Regions from separate parts of the Ensifer sp. ZNC0028 genome, predicted to be linked through region 1. Evidence: riboswitches for the same ligand, from Rfam matches in the RefSeq annotation. Region 1 holds a riboswitch; each other region holds the start of a gene.
The links. Region 1 has a riboswitch for cobalamin ahead of metE (5-methyltetrahydropteroyltriglutamate--homocysteine S-methyltransferase). Riboswitches for the same ligand answer to the same signal wherever they lie in the genome.
Positions count from the first base shown of each region.

Region 2: it holds a riboswitch for cobalamin, as region 1 does, so the genes downstream of both, L981_RS28560 (CbtB-domain containing protein) here and metE (5-methyltetrahydropteroyltriglutamate--homocysteine S-methyltransferase) in region 1, are expected to answer to the same signal.
Region 3: it holds a riboswitch for cobalamin, as region 1 does, so the genes downstream of both, L981_RS30920 (aromatic ring-hydroxylating dioxygenase subunit alpha) here and metE (5-methyltetrahydropteroyltriglutamate--homocysteine S-methyltransferase) in region 1, are expected to answer to the same signal.

Region 1 is NZ_JTLA01000107.1:29,214-36,082, reverse strand. It holds gene L981_RS24860 (carbohydrate ABC transporter permease) at 1-19, opposite strand, end outside; gene L981_RS24855 (ABC transporter ATP-binding protein) at 12-1,178, opposite strand; gene L981_RS24850 (metallophosphoesterase) at 1,175-2,017, opposite strand; gene L981_RS24845 (LysR substrate-binding domain-containing protein) at 2,239-3,168, opposite strand; gene L981_RS24840 (hypothetical protein) at 3,321-3,617, shown strand; cobalamin riboswitch at 3,636-3,856, shown strand; gene metE (5-methyltetrahydropteroyltriglutamate--homocysteine S-methyltransferase) at 3,957-6,308, shown strand; gene L981_RS24830 (acyl-CoA thioesterase) at 6,305-6,869, shown strand, end outside.
Region 2 is NZ_JTLA01000135.1:5,607-12,475, forward strand. It holds gene L981_RS28545 (glucoamylase family protein) at 1-625, shown strand, start outside; gene L981_RS28550 (ferric iron reductase) at 674-1,528, shown strand; gene L981_RS28555 (CbtA family protein) at 1,567-2,364, opposite strand; gene L981_RS28560 (CbtB-domain containing protein) at 2,562-2,738, opposite strand; cobalamin riboswitch at 2,779-3,041, opposite strand; gene L981_RS28565 (TetR/AcrR family transcriptional regulator) at 3,040-3,732, opposite strand; gene L981_RS28570 (NAD(P)H-binding protein) at 3,837-4,667, shown strand; gene L981_RS28575 (DUF1772 domain-containing protein) at 4,664-5,143, shown strand; gene L981_RS28580 (SRPBCC family protein) at 5,213-5,779, opposite strand; gene L981_RS28585 (helix-turn-helix transcriptional regulator) at 5,776-6,138, opposite strand; gene L981_RS28590 (crotonase/enoyl-CoA hydratase family protein) at 6,189-6,869, opposite strand, start outside.
Region 3 is NZ_JTLA01000163.1:7,895-14,763, forward strand. It holds partial or broken gene L981_RS30910 (glycoside hydrolase family 25 protein) at 1-104, shown strand, start outside; gene L981_RS30915 (hybrid-cluster NAD(P)-dependent oxidoreductase) at 326-1,420, opposite strand; gene L981_RS30920 (aromatic ring-hydroxylating dioxygenase subunit alpha) at 1,422-2,666, opposite strand; cobalamin riboswitch at 2,770-2,971, opposite strand; gene L981_RS30925 (DUF6656 family protein) at 3,289-3,888, shown strand; gene L981_RS30930 (L-threonylcarbamoyladenylate synthase) at 3,966-4,940, shown strand; gene L981_RS30935 (FAD-binding oxidoreductase) at 5,083-6,516, shown strand; gene L981_RS30940 (DUF1217 domain-containing protein) at 6,588-6,869, opposite strand, start outside.

The sequences.
Region 1 (6,869 bases):
AGGTTGCGACACTAGCCATGGACCTTCTCCAGCGTCGCGGCGATAGCGATCGGCTCGGCTGCCACCCGGGTGCCCTCGCCGTCGAACAGCATCGCCCGTTCCGGCATGAACGCGACATCGACGGGCTGACCGATCGCGAGTGCTGCGGCTTCGGCGGGTGCTGACTTGGCGGTGATCACTTCGCCGATCGCATCGAGGCGAGCGTGGACGATCACCTCGGAGCCGAGAAACTCCATGCGCTCGACCCGCGCAGTCAGCCGGCCGGCGCCTGCCGCATGGAAGCGCACGAATTCCGGGCGGATCGCGAGCTTCACCGGTGCATCCGGCGCCTGCCCGCGGCTTGCCAGAAGCACGAGATCGCCGAAGCGCACAATGCTTGCGGTATCCGTGCGGGTTTCGAGTACGTTGATCTTCGGCTGACCAAGGAAGCGCGCAACCTCGATATGGGAGGGGTTGTCGTAGATCTCCTTCGGGCTCGCCAGTTGCAAGAGATTGCCGCCGATCATGACGGCGACGCGGTCGGCCATCGACAGCGCTTCGGACTGGTCGTGGGTGACATAGAGTGTCGGCACGCCGGCGCGGCGGTGCAGATCGACGATTTCGCCGCGGGCATGGACGCGCAGGTTGGCGTCGAGATTGGAGAGCGGCTCGTCCATCAAGAACACGGCCGGACGGCGCACCATGGCGCGGGCAAGCGCCACGCGCTGGCGCTGGCCGCCGGACATCTGCCCGGGCTTGCGGTCGAGCAGATGATCAATCTTCAGCGCTCCGGCCATCTCCTTGACCTGGCGCTGGATATCGCTGCGGATCTGCTTCTGCCCCGGCAGAAGATTGCCGACCATGGGCAGGCGCTGCATCGCCGTCAGGCGCCGCATGGCGAGCGGCACGGCAATGTTTTGACCTGCCGTCAGGTGCGGATAGAGCGCGTAGGACTGGAACACCATCGCCACGTTGCGATCGGCCGCCGCCATGCGCGCGACACTGCGGCCGCCGATGACGATCTCGCCGGCATTGCCGTGATCAAGGCCGGCGACGATGCGCAGAAGCGTGCTCTTGCCGCAGCCGGAAGGGCCGACGAGCGCAATGAACTCGCCGGCTTCCGCCTCCAGGCTGACGCCCTTCAGGATGGCGTTGCCGCCATAGGACTTGGTGATGCCATCCAGCGAAAGCACGCTCATTGCGCTGCCTCCACGCGAACCTTCTTCTTGGCGGCGAGCGGATAGACGTCCTCGACGATCGGGTCGAGCACGTGGCTCGTCAGACCCGGCACCGCGACGATTTCGCTGGTCACGCCGGCATCGGTGAACGCGTGCACGACGGCACCGACCAGCCGCTCGCCCGGCATCGGCCGTTCCAGCGTGTCGATGATAAAGGAGGTCGGCGGCGCCCAGACGAGCGACGTCCCTGCATGTTCGCCGGTCCAGGCCCAGTGCAGGTGACCGCTGGCATGCAACGCCACCTCGGCTTCGGCGAAAAGATCAAAGAGCCGCTGGCGCTGGCGGGGACGGATGCCCCAGTAGCCGGTGTCGCCTTCGGCCGGGGCGTCGACGAAGAGCGGCTTGTGGGCGAACACCGCCACCCGGCGGCCGTCGCGACCAAGCAGTTGTTCCTCCAGCCAGGCAAATTGCCTGTCTTCTTCCTCGTCCTCGAAGCCGATCAGCAGGCTGTTGAGGCCGAGCAGCCGCCAGTCGCCATGGTCGCGGCCCCAGTAGTCCGGACCGGCGAGACGGCGCCAGCGGGCAAGCCGGACGGGGTCTACAGGCTGGTGCGAGCCCGGCAGATGGCCGACATCGTGATTGCCGGGAACGATCGCGACCGGCATCGAGAGCTGGCCGATCAGATCGAGCGAGAAGGAGATATCGTCCTCGTGGTCGGCACCATCGATGGTGACATCGCCCGTGTGGATGACGAGATCGGGTTTTACCGCCTCGATCCAGGCGCGAACCGGTTCCCAATTGCCGTTGAAATGGCTTTTGGCGGGGCTGAGATGGGTGTCGCTGATCTGGACGATTTTCATGGAAACGGGCCTCCGACGATGGCTTGCGGTATCCGCGTCGGAGGGCTGTCTCTCCCCTTCTCTGCGGTTGGCCGCAGTCTTTAGGGAGCCGCCATGTCAGTTTGGTAACAGCCGTTCTCAGCTGATTTTCAGTTTCTCCATGAAAGCGTCATTTTCCGAAGCCCGGCCGGCGCGAACCGGCACGCGCGCACCGGATGTGTCTGCGTCTTCTTTCCCCAGACTCACCACTTTGCACCGAGCTCGCCCCGAATAGATGCCGGACAGGATTGCTCCATAACGGTCGCAAGCATCGCATTCGACGCGTCTGCTTCGGCGACGACCCAGTCGCGAAAGGCCTGGATCTTCTTCTGCCGCCTGGTGCTTTGCGGATAGACCAGCCAATAGGCGCGGCCGTCGCGCACCACATGCTCGAACGGCCGGATCAACCTGCCGCTCTTCAGTTCATCCATCAGGAAGGTCGAGACGGCAATCGCCATGCCGTGATCCGCCAGGATGGTGGCGACATCCATCGCCTGGACGTCGAAGATCAGCTCGGTACCGTTGCTCGCCGGCGGCTCGACGCCGGTTTCGATCATCCAGCGTCGCCACCAGTTGGCGTTGCCGAAACGCCGGATCCTCAAGACGTCGGCGGGCTCCTTGAGTTGATGTTTCTCCAGGAAGGACGGCGTACAGACCGGCACGTAATCGAGCGGAAACAAGGGAAAGACATCGTTACCCGGCCAGTCGCCGGCGCCGCTGCGCACCGCGAGATCGATGGCATCACGCTTGAAATCGATGAGTTCGGTCGACATGTGCACCCTGATGCTGATGTTCGGATGCGCGGTCTGGAAGGTGGCGAGCCGCTGGCCGAGCCAGCTCGAAACGACGGTCGGCAGCACCGAGATGTGCAGGTGATGTTCGGTCTTGTCGGCAATCTCCGAGAAGGCCGCCCCCAAAAGATCGATCGCTTCGGTTACCTTTGGCGCCAGCTGCCGCCCGGCACCGGTCAGCCGCACCTCGCGCGGAAGGCGGACAAAGAGCGGCGCGCCAATGCGGTCCTCCAACAACCGGATCTGGTAGCTGACGGCCGCCTGCGTCATGCCGAGCTCTTCGGCGGCGCGGGTGAAACTCAGGTGCCTGGCGGCGGCCTCGAAGGCGCGCACTGCACTCATAGGGGGAATCTTGCTCATGACGCTGAGATAAGCATTCTTTATGCCAGCATGCGAGAAATCGCTTTGCGCGAAACGGCAAAAAACCTCACTTTTTTCGCGAACACACGCCTTGTAGAGAAGTGAGGATAGCAATGCTTAGCGCAGTGCGATCAATGATTTACCATGTCCTGAATTGGGCCGACAGGACCCTCAGTGCTCCGGTCGCCATCGACGCGTTCAACGAGTTCCAGCTCCGGGATATCGGCCTGACGCGGGACCAGGAACATATCCGTGCGCGCGTCGGCGACACAGCGGATCCGTGGCACTGGCCGGAGGAGCCCGATCCCGATCCCGTGCCGGTGCAACCCGCAGCGAAAACAGTTTGCAGCGAAGGGCCGCGCATTGCCCGCGTCTCGCCCCGCGCCCTGGCTGGAGAAAATAAAGACATAAGCATTTCTTTATGCGATTGACGAGAAAGCGATTGCAGAGCATTGTCCCGGCATCGTGGTTCTGCGCCTCGCCATCCGGCGGGGCGGAGCTAAGAGGGAATTCGGTGCGGCGCTGACAAGCGCTAAGGCCGGAGCTGCCCCCGCAACTGTAGGCGGAGAGCGGCCGTTCGATGATGTCACTGAGGAAGACGCCTCGGGAAGACGGAACGGTCCGCGTTGACCCGCAAGCCAGGAGACCTGCCGCGATGAACAACGTCCACGGGCGGGGTGTCCGATGAGGCGCGTTGACGACGCGGGACCCTTCTCGCGTCGCGGATGCGTCGCATTCAAACCTTGCCCTTCAACCTTCGGGGTAAGGAAATGACCATCAAGACTGCCAATCTCGGCTTCCCGCGCATCGGCCGCCACCGCGAACTGAAACTCGCGCTTGAACGCTACTGGTCCGGCAAGATCAGCCGTGACGACCTTTTCGACGTCGGCCGCCGGCTTCGGGCCGAAAACTGGGCGGCGCAAAAGGCGCGCGGCATCGATATCCTCCCTTCGAACGATTTCTCGTTCTACGACCACGTGCTCGATACTGCCGTGCTCGTCGGTGCGGTCCCGGCCGCCTATGGCTGGAAGGGCGGTCCCGTCGATCTCGACACTTACTTTGCCATGGCGCGCGGCTCGACGGGTTCGCCCTGTGCTTCCGGTTGCACGCATGCGGGTGACGGCGGCAACGCCGCACTCGAGATGACCAAGTGGTTCGATACCAACTACCATTACATGGTGCCCGAATTCGAAGCGGATCAACGTTTTGCGCTGACGCATAACCGGCCGCTCGAAGCCTTTCTCGAAGCTGAAGCCCTGGGCTATCGAACCCGCCCGGTCCTACTTGGCCCGGTGACCTTCCTCAAGCTCGGCAAGGCGAAGGGCGGAGATTTCGATCCCCTCGACCTGATCGAGCGCCTGCTTCCCGTTTACGTCGAGCTGCTCACCGAACTTGCCGATGCCGGCGCCGACTGGGTTCAGATCGACGAGCCTAGTCTGGTGCTCGATCTTACCGACCGGGAAAGGCAGGCCCTGGACCTTGCCTATCATACGTTCCGGGCGAAAGTTCCCGGGCTTCGGATCATGCTTGCGACCTATTTCGGCGCGATCGGCGACAATATGGTGAGCGCCCTTGCGCTGCCGATCGCGGGCCTGCATGTCGATCTCGTGCGCGCGCCGCAGCAGATCGAGGTCCTCATCCAATCCGCTCCGGCTGACCGGGTGCTGTCGCTCGGCGTCATCGACGGCCGCAACGTCTGGAGGACGGATCTTGCCGGCCTGTTCAGCCGCCTGCAGCCGCTGGTCTCTGCCCATGGCTGCGACCGGATCGAGCTTGCGCCCTCGTGCTCGCTCCTGCATGTGCCCGTCGACCTCGACATGGAACGGGCGCTCGACCTGGAGCTTGCCTCGTGGCTCGCTTTCGCCGTGCAGAAGCTCGATGAATTAAGCCTTCTCGCCCGTGCCTTCGAGCCGGGGCTTGCCAGCCCGGAAAGGGTCTTTGCCGCCTCGAGCGAAGCGGCCAAGGCGCGTCTGACGTCGCTCAGGATCCATGATCCACTTGTTGCCGGGCGACTGAAGGCGCTGACGGCAGCCGACAGCGAGCGCCGGTCTCCCTTCCCAGCCCGTCGCGCGCTCCAGGCGGACGCGCTGCCGTTGCCGCTTTTTCCGACGACGACGATCGGCTCCTTCCCGCAGACGCCGGAGGTACGGCAGGCCCGTTCCCTGCATGCCAAGGGCGAACTCAGCTATGTCGACTACACCGCCTATCTGCGCCGGGAGACCGAGCAGGCGGTGCGCTGGCAGGAAGAGATCGGCATCGACGTGCTGGTACACGGCGAGTTCGAGCGTAACGACATGGTGCAGTATTTCGGCGAGCAGCTGTCGGGCTACGCCTTTACCCGAAGTGGCTGGGTACAGAGCTACGGTTCGCGCTACGTGCGCCCGCCGATCATCTTCGGCGACGTTTCCCGGCCAAACCCGATGACGGTCGAATGGGCGGCCTTTGCGCAGTCACTGACCGATCGACCGGTCAAGGGCATGCTGACGGGTCCGGTCACCATGCTGCAATGGTCCTTCGTGCGCGACGACCTGCCGCGGTCGGTGGTGTGCCGGCAGATCGCGCTGGCGCTCAGCGACGAAGTCAGGGACCTCGAGGCATCGGGCATCGCCATCATCCAGATCGACGAGCCGGCGCTGCGCGAGGGCCTGCCGCTCAGGGCCGCCGACCGCAAGGCCTATCTCGACTGGGCGGTGGAGTGCTTCCGCCTCAGCGCCGCCGGCGTCGGCGACGCCACCCAGATCCACACCCACATGTGCTATTCGGAGTTCAACGACATCATGCCGGCGATCGCGGCGATGGATGCCGACGTGATTTCGATCGAGACGTCGCGATCGAAGATGGAACTGCTCGGCGCGTTCACCGGAAGGGCCTATCCGAACGAGATCGGCCCGGGCGTCTACGATATCCATTCGCCGCGCGTACCGGCGGTGGATGAAATGGTGCACCTCATCGAGCGCGCGACCGAGGGGCTGACGCCGGCGCAGATCTGGGTCAACCCGGATTGCGGGCTGAAGACCCGGCGCTGGGAGGAAACCCGGCCAGCACTTGTCAACATGGTGGCGGCGGCGCGCGCCCTGCGCCAGGCCTTCGCGGATGATCCCTACAAGGCGCTTCGCGCATGACGGGCCACACGGAAGCGGCGTCGGGGGAAACCCCGGCGCCACAGACCCTCGTCGATATCGTCTTTCCCGGCGACACCAATCATCACGGCACCCTCTTTGGGGGTGCCGCATTGGCGCTGATGGACAGGATCGCCTTCATCGTTGCCACCCGCCACGGCCGCATACCCTTCGTCACCGCCTCCTGCGACCGGATCGATTTTCGCGCACCCGCCCGCATCGGCCAGATCGTCAGTTTCTCTGGCCGCCCGGTGCGCGTCGGGCGACGCTCGATGGTCGTCGACGTCGAGATGGTGGCCGAAAACCTTGCGACCGGCGGCCGCGATCTTTGCTCACGCGGACGGTTCACCATGGTTGGGATGCCGCAGGACAAAGGTGCCGACTGGCGCCTTCCGCCGCTCGCCGAGCCCGCGCCGGTGGTGCCCGAGGCGGTGGTGCCCGCGGCGGATTTCGTCGGCATGACCGACATCGTTTTTCCGGGCCAGACCAACAGCGCCGGCGCGCTCTTCGGCGGCGATGCACTCGCCCAGATGACGAAGGCGGCCTTCGTCGCCGCGACCCGAC
Region 2 (6,869 bases), on a different contig from region 1:
GCCGCTCTTCATCCATCTCTTCCCGCAGGCCTGGCTCGATCTGCGTGGGCTGGCCGACCGGCCGATGCGGGAGCGGGGAACGGACTATTTCGAAAATTCCCGGCGCGCCATCCAGTTGCAGCGGGACCATGCGCGCTCCAATCCCGGACACTTCGCCGGATATGGCGAGCACCTGTGGGGCCTCAGCGCCTGCCATGCGCCACGCGGCCGGCTGCGGCTTCGCGATGGGCGCCAGCAGCGGCTTTTCGGCTATGTGAACCGCGGCGCGCCCTACGGCCCTGATGATGGCACGCTCGTGCCCTGGGCGCCGCTTGCTTGCCTGCCGTTCGAGCCGGAGGCGGCGCAGGCCTCCCTCGTGCATATGGCGAAGAGTTATCCGGAACTTCTGAACGAGGGGCGCTTTCCCGGCGGCTTCAACCCAAGCCTTGATGGCGGCGGGCCGGAGGGCTGGATCGATGCGCGGGTCGTCGGTCTTGACCAGGGCCTCGTTGTCATGATGATCGAGAACTGGCGAAGCGGCCTTGTCTGGGCGCTGATGCGCAGCATACCGGCGATCCGCCGCGGCCTTGAGAGGGCGGGCTTTGACGGCGGCTGGCTGCAGGAGAGGGATGTCGCACGCGGGTAATCCGCCCGCATCCGGCACCTGAGGATGAGAATGGGCGACGGAGACGGCATGCGCTTGAACGACCACCAGCCGACAGCGGAGATCGCGGCGGCATTTGCGCTGCAGGCGCTGGCCGTGGCTGACCGTCTGCGTGCCCAGTTTCCGGAGGCTGCCGTCTCGCTCGGGCCGGCGGCCAGCGAATTCAGCGCGCCGGGCGACTTCTGGGCTGCGGGCAGCGCTGGCCTTGAGGAGGGGCTCGCCTATCAGGATTTCTTCGGGGTCGGGATGACCGACCGGATCCGCGCGGCGCATCTGATCGCCTTTTATAGCCGTCAGTTGAGCGTGGTCCTCGGCGCGTTCCATCTCGGCGCCGGGCTGCAGCCGGAGGTCGCCGGCATTCGTTTCGAGGATTGGGCGCGGCTTCACCGTGGTGCCGAAGTCGCGGGCAAACGCTATCATTTTCGCCTCCAGCCGCCGGCGATGGGGCGCAAGGGTGGAGAGGAGGGCGTCAGCGCTTTCGAACAGGGCTTCATCGCTCATCTGGCGCCCGTCATTGCAGTTCTCAAGGCACGGACAGGGCTCTCGAGCGGGGCGCAGTGGCGGCTCGCGGCGGATGCCCTTGCCGGCGCGTTCCTCGAAATCGGCCGCGCGATCGGGGATGAGGCGCGCGGCATGGCCGAGGCGCTGGCGATCGTCAAGCGGCCCGGCTCGCGGTTTTATTCTGATGAGCTTTGCTACGAGCAGATTTCGGCTGTCCATCCGGCAAGTGGTGAACACATTTCGCGCCAGTATCGGATCCGCTGCGGCTGCTGTCTCTATTTCAAGACGGAGGGCGGTAGCTTCTGCGACACCTGCGTCCTGCTGGAGCCGGAAGATCGCCGTGCGCGGCTGGCGGCGCATCTCATGCAAAACGGCGGGGCCTGAACCCCGCCGTCGCTTTGGTGACGATCCGTGATCGCCGATCACTGTGCCTTGACGAAGCGCTCGTTGATGAAGCCGGAGACGACGCCGAGCACGATCCAGAAGGCGAGCGTAGTGGCGAGTGCGGCCACCGCAAACTCTGCGCCGAGCACGGCCGGAACGTTGCTGGTGATGTCGAGCGGCTGCGGCGCACCGTAGACATGGGGCGCTGCGATCAGCACGAGGCCCGCGACCTTGGAGACGATCTCCTCGCGCAGGACGACGAGATAAAGGCCGACGGCCGAAAGCGCCACCGTTGCGAGCCACCAGGTCTGGCGGTCGCCGAGTTCGGCGGCCGGAAAGCCAGGCAGTTCCGGCGGCAGGCCGATCGCCGGCAGCATGTGCACGGCAAGCCAGCCGCAGGCGCCCCAGAGCGCGCCGTTCCGAAGCGTGATCGGATAGCCGATCACCAGGCTGACGCCGGCGAGCAGCAGGCCGAAGCCGGAACCGGTGACGAGGTTCGCGATCAGCGTGCCGGAGAAGCGGCTCATGCCGAACATGATGCCGCCTTCCTCGTGCTCGCCCTCATGGGCATAGGCGGGCGTGATCGGCGACAATGCGTCGAGCAAGGCGCTAAGCGGCGACACGGCCTTGAGCGACGAATGCTGGTCGTGGTTTTCCGCGGCGGGCTGTGCCGCACCCGGCTGGGCCGCGGGCTGTTCGGTGGGGGCCGGAGCCTCGCCTTCGAATTCTTCCGCATGCAGGATCAGCGGCGTGACGCGCAATTCCTGGGCGCCGGTCATGAAGACACCGGCAATCAATCCAGCCACGATCGCGGCCAGAAGCGTTCTGACAATCATCTTGAAATCCCTCGATAACGACAAAAGCCACGCGCTGCGGCGTGGTCCTTGAGTCTTCCCATTTTGCCTGTGCTGCGGATGGCTTTCGCACGCCGGAAAAACCGGGATGCACACAAGCCGACATCCGGCGCGGGCCGGATGCGTTCAGGTCCGCAGATTGTTCGATGCGGAACGTTGTTGACGTTCCGAGGCATCGGTCAGTGGCAGGGGAAGCCGTAGGAGTGGCGGGTGTCGTGCGCCGTGTCGTGCAGCACGGCCGAATTGGCAAGGCCGGCGCCGAAGACGAGGAATGCGCCGATGAAGAGCGCGATGACGCCAGCGGTCAGACGATCGCTGAGGGAGAGCGGGGTGCTCGAAATGGTAGACGTAGCCATGACAACCTCCGTGATGGCATCGGGAAATTCCCGGTTGGGCCCTATGCCCGCATCGAGTGGCAGGTTTCCTGGCTCACGGCGTTGGGCTCGATGCCCCCGGTCTGCCTCGCCTTCCCAGTTCGGCCGCCCTCTCGCGGCCTTTCCAGTGGCTTCTTCCGGATCGCTCCGGAATGGCAGATCGACGTCGCTCTACAGTCGCGGGGTCGGCCGTGATTTGAATGCCCAGAGTGGGTCCATCCGTCACGTTCCCGTTTACTCCCGAAACGCGTTCGCGTCCCGGGAACCAATCGATCCCAGATGATTAGGATTCTGTCATGGAGTTGTCAATTGAGCCTGCGCCGCGGCGCGGTCCATCCGCGACAAAATCCTTGATGGTCATGCGCTTGTAGGCCTCGACGATCTGGTCGCCCTCGGCCCGGTCGACCGAGACCGCAAGCCGCATGGTGCAGTCGCCGAGGTGCATGATCAGGAAGGCGGCGCTGTCGATTTCCTCGCGCGGCGTCGCCGGCACAAGCCGGGCCCACACATCGGCAAGCAGCTTTCCGCCGGCGCGGCTTTGCGCAAGGTCGATTTCGCGCAGCGCCTTGTCGGCCTGCATCGCCGACCAGATGTCGCGCATGACCGGCTCGGCGAGGAACATCTCGTAATAGATGTCAAACAAAAGCGAGAAGGCGTCGCGCAACTCGGCGATCGAGGTCACCTTGGCCAGTTCGGCCGCGATGCACTCGTTGCAGACCGCATTGTAGCGCTCGGCAAGCGTGCGCACGATCGCGGCCTTGTCGGGGAAGTACTGGTACAGAGAGCCGATTGAAATCCCAGCCTTTTCAGCGACTTCGCTCATGCGCATGGCGTCGCTGCCCTTTTCCTGGATGAGCGCCGTCGCGCAGGCAAGGATCTGCTCGACGCGCTCGCGACTGCGCTTCTGGCTCGGTGTCCGGCGCAGCGCAGGCTCGTCGTCGGCGGGAAGCGTGGCGGGGCTTGCATCTGGAATCATGAGTAATGCTCACATTTTGACTTGACTCCTAAAATACGAGGATTTATCACATTTGCAAATGTGAGAGATACTCATGTTTGTTGGTGGAACCTCAGGAGGAAACGATGTCTCAGAAAGTCACACTGGTTTTGGGCGGTACCGGCAAGACGGGGCGGCGGGTGGCCGAGCGCCTTCGGGAGCAGGGCGTCGCGGTGCGCATCGGTGCCCGTTCGGCGTCGCCTTCCTTCGATTGGACGGAAGAGACGACCTGGGCGCCGGTCCTTGAAAACGTCGATCGCATCTATGTCTGCTTCCAGCCGGATCTGGCGGTGCCGGGCTCCGTCGAGGTGATCGCCAAGTTCTCGAGCCTTGCGGTCAGCGCCGGCGTCAAGCGGCTGGTGCTGCTGTCGGGGCGTGGCGAGGACGAGGCGGAAGCGGCAGAGCGCGCGTTGCAGGCCTCCGGCGCCGACTGGACGGTCATCCGGGGCAGCTGGTTCTTCGAGAATTTCGACGAAGGCTTCCTCGCCGAGGGTGTCTTGAGCGGTTCCGTCTTCCTGCCCGTGGACACGGTGACCGAGCCTTTCATCAGCTGCGACGACATTGCCGACGTCGCTGTCGAAGCGCTTCTCGACGACCGCCATATCGGCAAGGTCTATTCGCTGACCGGCCCGCGGCTGATGACCTTTGCCGACGCCGTGGCCGAAATTGCCGCGGCAGCCAACCGCCCGATCTCCTATCAGGCCATCCCGATTGCCGACTTCGCGGCGCACTTGCAGGCCGACGGCGTGCCTGATGACTATGTCGAACTCATCCGCTATCTCTTCACCTCGGTGCTCGACGGGCGCAATTCAAACCTGACGTCCGATGTCGAGCATGTGCTTGGGCGGCGTCCGCGTGACTTTGCAGCCTACGCTCGGGAAACCGCAGCAACCGGTGTATGGAGTCTTGCCGCATGATCCCCCTGATCCCCGCTCTGGCGTTTGCCGCCGCGATCGGCTCCGGCCTGATGGCCGGACTGTTCTTCATCTTCTCGGTCTGCATCATGCAGGCCCTGTCGCGGCTGCCGCCGGAGCAGGGGATCGCTGCGATGAATGCGATCAATGTCGTGATCCAGAACCCGATCTTCCTCAGCGCCTTCATGGGCACGGCGCTGCTCGCCCTGGCGCTCATCGTCGTCGCCTTCCTCTCGGGCGGCGAGGGCCGGTGGTGGCTTGCCGCCGGCGGTGTCGCCTATGTCGTCGGCGTGCTGCTGGTGACCATCGTCTTCAACGTGCCGATGAACGATGCGCTCGCCGCCGCAGCGCCCGGCCAGGCGGCGACCGATCTCTGGCGTGAGCGCTATCTGACCGACTGGGTCTGGTGGAACCACGTGCGCAGCTTCGCGTCGATCGGCGCGCTGGCGTTCTTCATTCTCGGTTTCGCCCGTGCCTGACGAAAAGCGCCGGCAAGTGGATCCTTGCCGGCGCCTGCGCGCGTCCTGACCTCTGAACCCATCCCGCCGTCAGGGCTTGGGAATACGCGCGTCGTATTGCGCTTCAAGATCGGCAAACTTGCTCCAGAAGGCCGCCGGCTTTTCGCCTTCCAGCAGCGCGCGCAGAATGTCGAGATGCACGTGCCAGCCGGCGGAGAAGCTGGTCATGATGGCGCGGTCGGCGATGCGCTTGTGGGTGACGACGAGCAGCACCTTGTCGCCGCGGGGGCTGAGTTCGAAATGGACCTCCGAGGGCGTGCCGGTCTCTTCGTTCCAGGTGTAGGCCAGCAGCCGAGGCGGCTCCCAGGCGAGCACGTGACCGTAATTGCGCACCTCGCCGGCGTGCTCGGCATATTTCTGCGGTGGCCGGTCGTCTTCCGCTGTCAGTTCCGAGTGGCGGAAGACGTGCTCGACCTCGGCCCCTTCCTTCGACCCGATCGTTCCGGACGCCATCCAGAGGCGGCGCTTGCTCTCCTCCGTCAGATAGGACCAGACCCGCTCGATCGGGCCGGGAAGCAGGCGCTCGATGCGCACCGCGTCCGGTGCGACGACACGGCCGTAATCGGCGCCGGCAAAGGCTGTGGCAGACGAAGTCATGGCTTATCCTCCGGATCAGGTTGGTTGGTGGCGTCTTCGGCGAGAAGCAGCGCCTCGAGTACGTCGATGCGGGCGCGCCAGAAGGCTTCGTAGTGGCGCATCCACTCCATGCCTGCATGCATCGGCGCGGCATCGAGCCGGCACACATGCGTGCGACCTTTCACTTCGCGGCGCACCAGACCTGCTCCTTCCAGCACCTTGATGTGCTTCGATGCCGCGGCCAGCGAGATCGAGAACGGCGCCGCAAGCTCTCCCACCAGTCTTTCGCCCTGCGAGAGGTCCTGGAGCATGGCGCGCCGCGTCGGGTCCGAAAGCGCGTGAAACACGGCATCGAGATGTGCGTTCTGATATTCAACCATATTGTTGAATATCGTCTCGATGTACCTAATTGTCAACCGTTCGGTTGAATTTAAAAATATCGCGAAAAAAGACCGGGCCGCGGCGGGTCGTCGTGGATGCGCCGTCCCTTCCAGGCGGCAAGCGCATCGGCAAGGTCGTCGGTCGGCACCATCTGGGCAAACTGCTCGCTCTCGACCTGCAATCCCTCGGCGATCGACATGTTGAGGCCGCGGGTGACGGCAGTGATGATCGAGCGGACGGCGAGTGGTGAGTGCGCCATGATGCGCTTTGCCAGGTCACGGGCGGACGCGATCAGTTCGTCATGCGGGACGACGCGGTTGACGAGCCCCAACTCCAGCGCGCGATCGGCCGGGAAATCCTCGCCGGTCAAAAGCAGTTCCAGCGCGCGTTTGCGGCCGGCAAGCCGCGGCAGTCGCTGGGTGCCGCCGAAGGTCGGCGGCATGCCGAGCTTGATCTCCGGCTTGGCAAAGCGCGCCCGGTCGCTGGCAATCGCCAGATGCACGGCCTCGGTGATCTCGCAGCCGCCGCCATAGGCAAGCCCGTTGACGGCGGCGATGATCGGTTTCGGGAAGGCCTCGAGCCGCGCCGTCAGGCCCTGACCGCGACGGACGAAATCGCGCACGGCCGGATTCACGCCCTTGGCGACGCTGTCCGAGAACTCATGAATATCACCGCCGGCGGAAAAGGCCCGCTCGCCGGCGCCGGTGATGATCACCGCGCTTACGGCATG
Region 3 (6,869 bases), on a different contig from region 1:
AGCCGCTGCTCGTCAGCCGCGCCGACGCTGCGAGCGGCGTCGGCAGCGGCGTCGACATGATGGTGACCGGCTCGATCGATTTCGCCCGCCAGGAGCGCGCCCTGCAGGTGGCGATTGCCGGCAACGAAGCTGCCCAGGGCGCATGCCCGAAAACGGCGACCGGCACCGACGCCCCGGCAAGCGTTTCGGCCAATCAGATCCCCTGCAACGCGCCCTAAGCCTGTCGCGTGAAAAAGGATCTCGCGCCAGGCTTTAAGCTCTGATCCTTTATGCAGGTCGCTGCTGCAAAACCGCGGCGCACCTCTCGCGACATGCATTGACGCCCTCAGGCTTCGATCTGGACGTCGCCAAGCGGCCGTGAGCAGCAGGCGAGGATGTAACCCTCGTCGATCTCGTCGTCGAGAATGCCGCCATTGTGGATCATCTCGACCTCGCCCGCGACCTTCATCACCCGGCAGGTGCCGCAGATGCCGCCTTCGCAGGCAGCGCCGATGCGCACCCCATTGGCACGCGCCGCCTGCAGGATCGTCTGGCCGGGCTTGGCCTCGACCTCCTTGCCGCTCATGGTGAAGGCGACCTTGGCCACTTGGGCCTCGCCCTCGTCTCCGGCACCGGCGCGCACGGCGATCTCTTCCGCGGCGGGTGCCGCCGCCGGCTGGAAGCTCTCCTCGTGATAGCGGCCCATGTCGAAACCGGCCGATTTCAGCATCTCGCGCACGCCGCGCATGAAAGGCTCGGGGCCGCAGCAAAAGACGGTGCGGTCCATGAAATCGGGCGCAAGCAGCGGCAGCTTGGCGCCGTCGATACGGCCGCGCAATCCGTGCCAGCCGTGGCGCGCCTCATGCCCCTCGACGATGAAGCCGAGGTTCAGTCCGGACATCTGCGTGGCCAGGACTTCGAGTTCCGAACGGAACAGCAGATCGTCCGGCCGACGCGCACAGGAGATGAAGGTCACATCCGTTTCCGGGACGCAATCGGCCATCCAGCGGGTCATCGACATCATCGGCGTGATGCCTGAGCCGGCCGAGATGAACAGGTACTTGTCGCCGGGATGGCGCACGAAGCTGAAATCGCCGAGCGGACCGAAGGCCCGGAGCTTCATGCCCGGCTTCAGGTGGTCGAACATCCAGCGGGTGCCGATGCTGTCGGCCTGCGCCTTGACGGTCACGGCGATCGACAGCGGTCGCGACGGCGTCGACGACAGGGTGTAGGTGCGCATGACGGGTTCGTCGGCGACGGGCAGTTCGAGCGTCACGAACTGCCCGGGCAGATAACGGAACCAGGCCGGCTTTTCCGCCCGGAAAGTGAAGGTCATGACATCGGCGGTCTCGACGACAGCCGATGTGCATTCGAGCATCTGCTGCCGGTCGATCCAGACATGCAGCGCGTCGAAATGGTGAAACGAAGAGGCCATCTGCATGTCAGGCGACCCTTGAAAGCGGAGCCGCGTCGCCGGCAAGGCGCTGCTCCATGAACTTGCAGTACCACTCGACGAACTGCATCACGCCGCCTTCGTGCTCGGGCGAATAAGGACCGGGCTCATAGGCCGGCGAGCGGATGCCGAAGGCATTCTCCTCGACGATCTGGCGATCCTGATCGTTGGTCTCGGTCCAGACATGCGTCAGTTCCTCGAGATTGTAGTCGATGCCTTCGACCGCATCCTTGTTGACCAGCCACTTCGTCGTCACCTGGGTAAGTTCAGGCCCGAGCGGCAGCACACGGAAGGTGATGGCGTGGTCGGCGAGCACATGGTTCCAGGTGGTCGGGTAGTGGAACATCAGAAGCGTGCCGATCTGGCTCTGGGAAACATCGGCCGACAGGGCCCGCCTGACGGCGCGGGCGCCCGACATGGTGTAGCTTTCGGCATTGTCGACGAGCGGCATGCGGGCGGCGCGGAACTGGCCGGTCGGCGACATCCTGAATTCGCTCGGCAAGCCTTCGGCCTCGCATTTCGCCCAATGTTCGGCGATCACGGGATCATCCTTGGCGCCCTGCACTCCGGTCGCGGTCGGGGCTTCCGGATAGGTGCGGCAGAGTTCCGGGTGATTGGCGGCGCAATGGTAGCATTCGCGGTTGTTTTCCCAGACGAGCTTCCAGTTGCCCTTCTCGACGATGGTGCTTTCGAACGCGACCTTGGTTTCGCCGAGCTGGTGCGGCGCGAGATAGGGCAAGGCCATCTCGCGGAACGCCGTGAAATCCATCGGCTTTTCCGACAGGTTGATGAAGATGTAGCCGCCGACCGTTTCGCAATGGATCGGCTTCAGGCTGTGGGCTGCCTTGTCGAAATCCTCGCCCATCTGCCGGGCGAAGAGCAGCGAGCCGTCGAGTTCGTAGGTCCACTGGTGATAAGGACAGACGAGCTTGGCCGACGAGCCCTTCTGTTGCGTGCAGACGCGCGAGCCGCGATGGCGGCAGGAGTTGTGCAAAGCGCGGATCGTGCCCTGGCGATCGCGGGTGATGACAACGGGGTAGTCGCCGACCTGGACGGTGAAATAATTGCCGGCCCGCGGGATCTCGCAGTCATGGCCGATGAACAGCCAATCCTTGTACCAGATGTTTTCCAGATCCTGCCGATAGTAGTCGGGATCGATGTAGAAGGCCCGATCGAGGCTGTAGCCGTCGCGCCGGCCCTTCAGCTTTCGAAGCATATCGTTTCTGGTTTCCATGTCCTGTCCTCATGCGCCATGTCTTGGAGAGGCAGGACAGGAACCCGCACGGGCGCACGCCCATGCGTTGTCGGCTCCGATCCGGCTGCCCGCCGCAACCCGTTACGGTTATGTCCGTCAAGGCTGGTTTCCGGGCTCAGGAGCCGTCCCTTCGGACCAGCCCGGCGCCTTCCCGGACGAACCGTCCAGTGGCCTTTGCCGAGGCTTTCGCTCCACCACCGTTGCGGGGGCAGCGCCGGGATTTGACCGGCTTCCCAATTCTCCGCCTTCTCTTCGAAGACGGCACCTTGAGTAAGGATATGTAATCGCGGAAACCGCCCTGGCAGCTGCCGGATAGCGACATCCAATTCCAGAATGACGACACGGGAAAAACCGCCATCAACGGCGCCTGTCTTAGATTTTTTACACTACAAACATATAGATAGCCCACATCTTGGGCATTTGCCGCCTTTTGCGGCGCGGGCGGCGCAGACGCGGGAAAGGTTCGCCCGTTTGCGACATCCCGTCAGATAGGGAACGCTCATGATGCAGCCAGCAGGCAATCATTCATTAACCATGAGCCGCTAGCCTAGCCGGCGGACGAGAGAGGTCCTGCAGGCAGGCAGATGGCGCGCTGACGATCATGGCAAAGTTGAGATACTACGACGCGGCAGCCGAGGCGCCGCCGACAATCCCGCCGAAGACGGCGGTTCATACCGAATTCCTGCGCACGGGCCGGATCAATCGCAGGCAATGGGTGCCGAGCGAACGGCGCTACCTGAGCTATGAGGAAGTTGCGGACAGGACGGGCAAGAAGCTCAACACCGCCGGCGACACGACCCATAAGCGGATCAACGGCTTTCACACCTCGATCCAGTTCCCGAAGATGATCTTCCACCGCACGCTCGTCGGCCGGCCGCATCTCGGCTACTGTCACGTGACGGCGGCGCGCACGCCGGTCACGCCCTCCAAGGACATCACCTGGTCCTTCTACTTCGCCAACTTCTACTGCGACCTCGGCCATGAGACGCATTTTTTCGAAGGCATCCAGCCCGGCTATTCGCGCATGTATTTCGCCGTCGCCATCGAACCGGGCGCGGAAGCCGGCCAAATGGTCATCAACCGCAATTTTCGTGACAACGGTCTGCTGTTTCGCACCGACGATCCCAAGGTCGCGCTGAAAAACGTGCTGATGCTCGGTGCAAAGGACGACGCGTTGCGCCGCATCATCCGCAGCCTCTGAGCCGAGCCGGTTGCTTCAAAGAAAATCGTTCTGTTTTTCCGGTGCGTCCGTTATGGAAGCGTCGGAAAGGAAACGGCATGGCTGAGATCATCGATACGGATAGGGAACCGGACCGCGCGATCGCGCGCGCCTGCGCCGTTCTTGCCGAAGGCGAACCGGTCGCCATTCCGACCGAGACCGTCTACGGCCTTGCCGCCGACGCCACCAACCCTGATGCGATCAGCCGCATCTACGAGATGAAGGGGCGCCCGCGCTTCAATCCGCTGATCTCGCATGTCTCCGACGTGGCGATGGCCGAAGCCCATGTGCACTTCGATCCGGTTTCCCGGCAGCTGGCCGAAGCCTTCTGGCCCGGCCCGCTGACGCTGATCCTTCGGCAGCGCGCCGACAGCACGGTTCATGCGCTGGCGTCCGCCGGCCTCGACACGCTCGGCATCCGCATGCCCGACGGTTTCTCCCGCCGGGTCATCGCCCGCTTCGGACGGCCATTGGCTGCACCGAGCGCCAATACTTCAGGCAAGATCAGCCCGACCAGTGCGGCCCATGTGGAGGCCGATCTCGGTGGAAAACTGAAGCTGATCCTCGACGCCGGCCAGGCCCAGATCGGCCTTGAGTCGACAATCATCAAGGTCGATGGCGACGAGATCCGGCTGCTTCGGCCGGGCGGCCTCGATGCCGCCGAGATCGAACGCCTGCTCGACCGTCCGGTGATCCGGCCGGAGACGGCAGGAGCGACGATCGAGGCGCCGGGCATGCTCGCCTCGCACTATGCGCCCGGCGCTGCCGTCCGGCTCGATGCCGCCGAGGTGCATGCCGGCGAAGCCTTGATCCGTTTCGGCGGCAATCGGATCGCCGGCGAGGAACGAGCGGCCGTCGTTCTCGACCTCAGCCCGACCGGCAATCTGCGCGAAGCCGCCGCCAATCTCTTCGACTACATGAAGCGGGCGGATGCCAGCGGCGCAGAGACCATCGCCTTCGGGCCGATCCCTTCGGACGGGCTGGGGGAAGCCATCATCGATCGGTTGCAGCGGGCAGCCGCACCACGAGGCTAAAATAGTGTGCGGCATCTTCCGCGCACCCACTCTCACCGAACGGCACCAATTGCGGTTATGATCGCCGCCAACCAGGAACCGAGGATCACATCCTCAGATCGACCGATCCGATAGCGCACAGGCGCAACGCGAAGTGAGGCCCATGACCACCCTTCCCTCTCCCGAACTCATCGCCTCCTTCGCCGACATCGTCGGCAGCGCCAACGTGCTGAGGGCCGAACCGGACAAGGCGCGTTATCTCGTCGAATCGCGCGGACTTTACCGTGGCACGACGCCGATGGTGCTGCGTCCGGGCTCCGTCGACGAGGTCTCGCGCATCATGATGCTTGCGAGCGCCACCCGCACGGCGATCGTGCCGCAGGGCGGCAACACCGGCCACGTCGCCGGGCAGATCCCGCGGGAGGGCAAGGCGGACATCGTTCTTTCGCTGGAACGGCTGAACCGCATTCGCGACATCGATCCGGTCGGCAATGTCATCGTCGCCGATGCCGGCTGTATCCTTGCCGACATCCAGAAGGCGGCGGACGAGCACAATCGCCTGTTCCCGCTGTCGCTGGGCTCGGAAGGTTCGGCCCGCATCGGCGGCAACCTCTCCACCAATGCCGGCGGCACCGCCGTGCTTGCCTATGGCAACATGCGCCAGCTCTGCCTCGGCCTCGAGGTGGTGCTGCCGACCGGCGAAATCTGGGACGGGCTGCGCCGGTTGAAGAAGGACAATACCGGCTACGACCTGCGCGATCTCTTCATCGGTGCCGAAGGTACGCTCGGCGTGATCACCGGCGCCGTGCTCAAGCTCTTTCCGAAGCCGCTCGGGCATCAGGTCGCCTTTGCCGGGGTTGGCAGCGTCGAGCAAGCGCTCGCTTTGTTCGAAAAGGCGTCCAGCCTTTGCGGGCCGGCTTTGACCGGCTTCGAGCTGATGCCGCGGCTCGGCGTCGAATTCACCACCAAGCATATCTCGGGCGTTCGTGATCCGATGGAAACGGTCCATCCCTGGTACGCGCTGATCGATATCTCGACGTCCGATAGCGCCGATAGCGCGGAACGGATGGTGCAGGATCTGCTGGAGCAGGGATATGCGGCCGGCCTCGTCGAGAATGCCGTGATTGCCGCCAACGAGACACAGGCCAAGGCGCTGTGGCACATGCGCGAGAGCATGTCGCCGGCGCAGAAGCCCGAGGGCGGCTCGATCAAGCACGATGTCTCCGTGCCCGTCTCCAGCATTCCGGCCTTCATGAAGGAGGCGGATGCGGCCGTCATGAAAGCGATCCCCGGCGCGCGCATCTGCTCCTTCGGCCACATGGGCGACGGCAACATCCACTACAACATTTCGCAGCCTGTCGGTGCCGACAAGCAGGCCTTCCTCGACCGCTGGCGCGAAATCAACGCCATCGTCCACGGCATCGTGCTTGGGTATAACGGCTCGATCTCTGCCGAACACGGCATCGGCCAGCTGAAGCGTGACGAACTCGCCGAGGTCCGGGCGCCGATCGAAATCGAGCTGATGCAACGCATCAAGCACGCCTTCGATCCCGCTGGTATCATGAACCCCGACAAGGTGTTGCGCGCCGACCGATGACGACGGCCCGTCTTGCGCGGCGGGCTGCGAAGCAGCCGCCGCGCTCAAGCTCGGCCATCAGGCGGCTGACGTCAGCGGCCGCCTGCGCGTAGCTGCGAGAGCGTCATCAGCGTTTCGGCACTGACGCTGCCGCCCCCGCCGCCGGTCAGGATCGCGAGACCAGGCGAAACGTCCTGGTTGTTTTCGACGTCATAGAGTGCAGTGAAGCGCTGCAGCAGCTTGTCGATCTTCCCGGGCTCCTGCAATTCCTTGAGGTTGATCGTGCGCTCGATATAGGCCGCCTGGGCTTCGATCTTGGCGTTCTGCAAGCCCTCCGGCATGCTGTAGGCGGTCTTGATCACCTCGAACAGGGC